2 regions of the Pantoea sp. X-Soil-OKNW-556 genome follow, and region 1 is predicted to be linked to the other one. Evidence: predicted binding sites of a transcription regulator. Region 1 holds the regulator's gene; the other holds the start of a gene.
The links. Region 1 encodes LexA, which represses DNA repair genes until DNA is damaged. Its sites were predicted from a motif close to TNCTGTATGTACATACAGNA; they were not measured.
Positions count from the first base shown of each region.

Region 1 (2,203 bases):
ACTCCGGCTGCCCAGACATTGACGTCAAAACGAGTAAAGGGTTCAACGACATGGCAAATAACGTCACCGGTTTTCTCAGGATAGTGAAAGCAGCCGGTTATTCCTGGCAGGGATTGCGCGCTGCCTGGACACATGAAGCAGCGTTTCGCCAGGAAGCTATTGCCGCATTAGTGGCAATTATAGTGGCGTGCTGGCTGGATGTTGATGCGATTTCCCGCGTACTCATGATTGGTTCCGTAGTGCTGGTGGTCATTGTTGAGATCCTGAATAGCGCCATTGAAGCCGTGGTCGACCGCATTGGTCAGGAACGCCATCCGCTGGCTGGACGCGCGAAAGACATGGGATCGGCCGCCGTGTTGCTGGCTATTTTACTGGCGCTGTTTGTCTGGATCGCGCTGCTTTGGTCACATTTGCGATAAGGATTCCGGATTCATCAACTCGCTGATTTTTCCCTCAGTTTTGGTTTCCATTTCACCAATACCTGTATATACTCACAGCGACTGTATAAACAACCAGGGGGCGGGATGAAAGCGTTAACCAGCAGGCAGCAACAGGTCTATGATCTGATTCGCGACCATATTAACCAGACGGGCATGCCGCCAACGCGTGCGGAAATTGCTTCGCAGCTGGGCTTCCGCTCACCTAATGCGGCAGAAGAACACCTGAAAGCATTAGCGCGTAAAGGCGTTATTGAGATCGTTTCCGGCGCTTCGCGCGGCATTCGTTTATTGATGGAAGAAGAAGCCAGTGAGGGGCTGCCATTGGTTGGCCGTGTCGCTGCGGGTGAACCTTTGCTGGCGCAGGAGCACATTGAAGCGCACTACCAGGTCGATGCTAACCTGTTCAAACCCAGCGCTGATTTCCTGCTGCGTGTCAGCGGCATGTCGATGAAAGATATCGGCATTATGGATGGCGATCTGCTGGCGGTACACAAAACACAGGAAGTGCGTAACGGCCAGGTTGTCGTCGCACGTATCGATGACGAAGTCACGGTGAAGCGCTGGAAAAAGCAGGGCGCAATTGTGCAACTGCTGCCGGAAAACAGCGACTTCCAGCCGATTGTTGTCGATACCCGCGAACAATCCCTGACGGTAGAAGGGCTGGCGGTAGGCATTGTGCGTAACGGCGAGTGGCTCTGATACCTTGATTCCCCCTGCTACGGCAGCCTTCTGTGCTGCCGTGGTTTTATTCTCTGACAAGACGGTAGTGCAGCAAACCGGGACGTGCTGATGCAGCTGTTTTCCTCCTCTGACAAAGCACTCTGGCGGCTGGCGCTGCCTATGATTCTCTCCAATATCACTGTTCCGCTACTTGGCGTGGTTGATACCGCCGTCATTGGTCATCTCGATAGTCCCATTTATCTCGGCGGTGTGGCGGTTGGCACCACGGCGACCAGTTTCATCTTTATGTTGCTGCTGTTTTTACGTATGAGCACCACCGGGCTGACTGCTCAGGCATTTGGTGCTGGCAACAAAAAGGCACTGGCTCGGGCGCTTACCCAGCCTTTACTCATTGCCCTGGTGGCCGGTGTGCTGTTTATTTTGCTGCGCACGCCAGTCAGTAATCTGGCAGCGGTGCTGATGGGTGGCAGCCAGGAGGTCCAACAGCAGGCGCAATTGTTCATTCAGATTCGCTGGCTGAGCGCTCCCGCCACGCTGGCAAACCTGGTCATCCTCGGTTGGTTGTTGGGGGTGCAATATGCGCGTGCGCCAGTGGTGCTACTGGTGGTGGGGAATTTGGTCAATATCCTGTTGGATCTGGCGTTTGTGTTGGGGCTGCATTGGGGCGTAGCAGGTGCCGCAGCAGCAACGGCACTGGCTGAATATACGACACTTGCCGTCGGATTATGGATGGTGGCGCGTGTATTGAAGCTGCGCGGAATTGATTTGGCGATGCTGCGGGAGAGTTGGCGCGGTGATGCTGCTCGTCTGTTTCGCCTCAATCGCGACATTATGCTGCGCTCCTTCCTGCTACAAATCTGCTTTGCTTCCCTGACGATACTCGGTGCACGTATTGGCCCGGATGTGGTAGCGGTCAATGCGGTGCTGTTGATGTTTCTGACTTTCACCGCGTATGCACAGGATGGCTTTGCTTATGCGGTTGAAGCGTGTTCTGGTGAAGCCGTCGGTGCCAAAGATCGCAGCCGGCTATTGCTCATCTGGCATGCTGCCTGCCGTCAGGCGGGGTTGGTCGCGCTGCTGTT
Region 1 is NZ_AP035990.1:372,651-374,853, forward strand. Features, by position in the region: gene AC6I8T_RS01640 (diacylglycerol kinase) at 51-419, shown strand; gene lexA (transcriptional repressor LexA) at 525-1,139, shown strand; gene dinF (MATE family efflux transporter DinF) at 1,230-2,203, shown strand, end outside.

Region 2 (2,203 bases), 2.3 Mb from region 1:
ATTTTTGTGAGGTCTACATTAACAGAGCATCCAGGGAAAATGTCTCAGACAGCGATTATTTATCTTGAGAAGCGTCTGAAAGCGCTCGACAGGGTAAAAAGCGCTGTTCTGTTTACGTCAAATCGGATTCTTTCTGCATCCGACCGTGTTATGGTTAACGATAAAAATATTAGATTGAAACGACAAATAAAAAGCGTAGTGTGACCTTCGTTAACGGGAGGTGAGCACAATGTTGCGTGATTATTTGAAGATTGATGATAGCGATCGCTTAGTAGAACAGAGCATACAAAGGCTCAACAATCGCGGTCAGGAAGATATTACCGAATGGCGTATTGTCGGGAAGAATGGTGAACATAAGGGCCATGTCTCCCTGTTTGATAAACTGTGCATCCAGCGGTCCTGGAATGTCAGCTACCGTATTACGCAAACCGATGTAAACGGAAGGGTTGTCGTCGATCACTTGACCGACGTGTTGTAATTTTTGCCGTAGTTTTTGTGTTACTTGACCCGCCTGTGAGCGGGTTTTTTGCATTGATACTTTTCGGCGAGTCATTTGCATGGCCGGCACACGGCAGCGAGGGCATCAGCCTCAGTAGAAAAGTCAGATCCGATTATTCCTAATGCGTTATCGATATATTTAACTACCTTTAATCACTGAAGCGTTATTTAAATGGGTAATTTTCACAGAAAAGGAATATAGCATGAGTGATTCAGAGGCAATCAAAACCAAAACTGACTACCTGCGTGATGTCACCTCACAGCTAAAAGAGATGCGTCATTATGCGCAGACCAACACCGAAACTCTTTCCAGTCACTGGCTGGCCTTTGATGCCGGTGAGTATAAAGACAAAGAATATGCCGCACGATTCGATACGTTGATTAATAAGCAGGGAAAACTGCTGGACGATATTGATCAGGCGATTCAGGATATGGAAATCGCCGTCAATCATAACGAGCAGGAGCGCTAAGCCACCAACGCGGTGATTTAGTCGGCCACCAGCCACATATCGGCTTCATCGAACATCTCCTCGATGATGCGTGACAGGGTGGCTTTATCATTTTTACTCATATCGGTCTCAATGGCGTTCCGTTCCATCGGTTTGACCCGTACCTCAAGCTCCGGAAATACCCGCTGCACGCGTTTTTCCAGTTCCTGCAAGATCATTTCGCGCGCACCGGGTAATCCTGCGACGTTGCGCTTGTCGTAAATCAGCTCCACAAACATTCAGGGCATTCCATTTAATCAATCAGAGCGTCATATTACTGTAAATAAAAACAGTATCAAGCGGCAGGAAGGGGAAAGCTGATAATTTTCTCGACCTGTCTCTCACCACGTCACTTTTTCACGCCAGGAGGGGAAGCATGCGCCAGTTGGTCGTCGATATTTTACTTAAGATGGCAAAGATGGATGTGGAAGCGAAAGAGCTGATGGCACAGGTCGAAGCGCAGTCGCTGTTGCTGGCCGCGTTATTGATTCAGGCAAAGCAGGATAATTCGCTGACCATCAGTGAAACGGTACAGGATGCGATTGTCACCGCGTCTCGCTCCTCTGAAGAGTTTTTGCAGTCTGATGTGGATCTGCTGCTGACCCATATCAATCGCCTGTTGGCAGTGGCGCGTTATGTCGAAGTGAAGGCGATAGAACGTGAAGAGTAAGTGAAAAAATAGAACCTCTGGAGGTGGAAATCCAGCAACACCTCCAGAGGCGGTGCAAAAGCACCATTCGTTCAAGGACAATCTACGACCGAAGTCGTAGAACTAACTTATACAAGTTTTTCGTCCTTGTACAACTTTATCCTGATCATTTTGAGTGGTAGGAGGTGTGAAATCGCGACCACGCAAAACTGAAGTGTTTAAAGTTCGTTCTTAATACAGAACTCTTCCCACGTCATACCTAACGCCGCCGCGTGAGATTTCAGGTAGGTTTCGATGGCCTCTGCGGCCACCGCTTTATCCGGTTCGGCGAGCTGAATAGAAAACAGCATGCCGTCGAGGTTCTTCTGGCGTAAGAACGCGGCATAGATACGTTCTGCGTGCCACTGGTGCAGCGCAGTCAGGGTCATGCCCGCTTGCTGCGCATCATTCTCTGTCAATTCATCCAGCGCCGCCTGGAAATCAGGATGGGCGGCAAAAAACATTTCTCGGGCCTGGGCGTAATATTGTTCTGGCGTTTTCATGCGGAGGTTCCTGCTAATAAACTCGG
Region 2 is NZ_AP035990.1:2,704,767-2,706,969, reverse strand. Features, by position in the region: gene AC6I8T_RS12780 (hypothetical protein) at 269-532, opposite strand; gene AC6I8T_RS12775 (hypothetical protein) at 702-968, shown strand; gene AC6I8T_RS12770 (DinI-like family protein) at 986-1,225, opposite strand; gene iraP (anti-adapter protein IraP) at 1,363-1,656, shown strand; gene AC6I8T_RS12760 (DUF6388 family protein) at 1,854-2,177, opposite strand.
Region 2: a site for LexA is predicted at 1,262-1,281, ahead of AC6I8T_RS12770 (DinI-like family protein). Genes of this name have one in related genera too.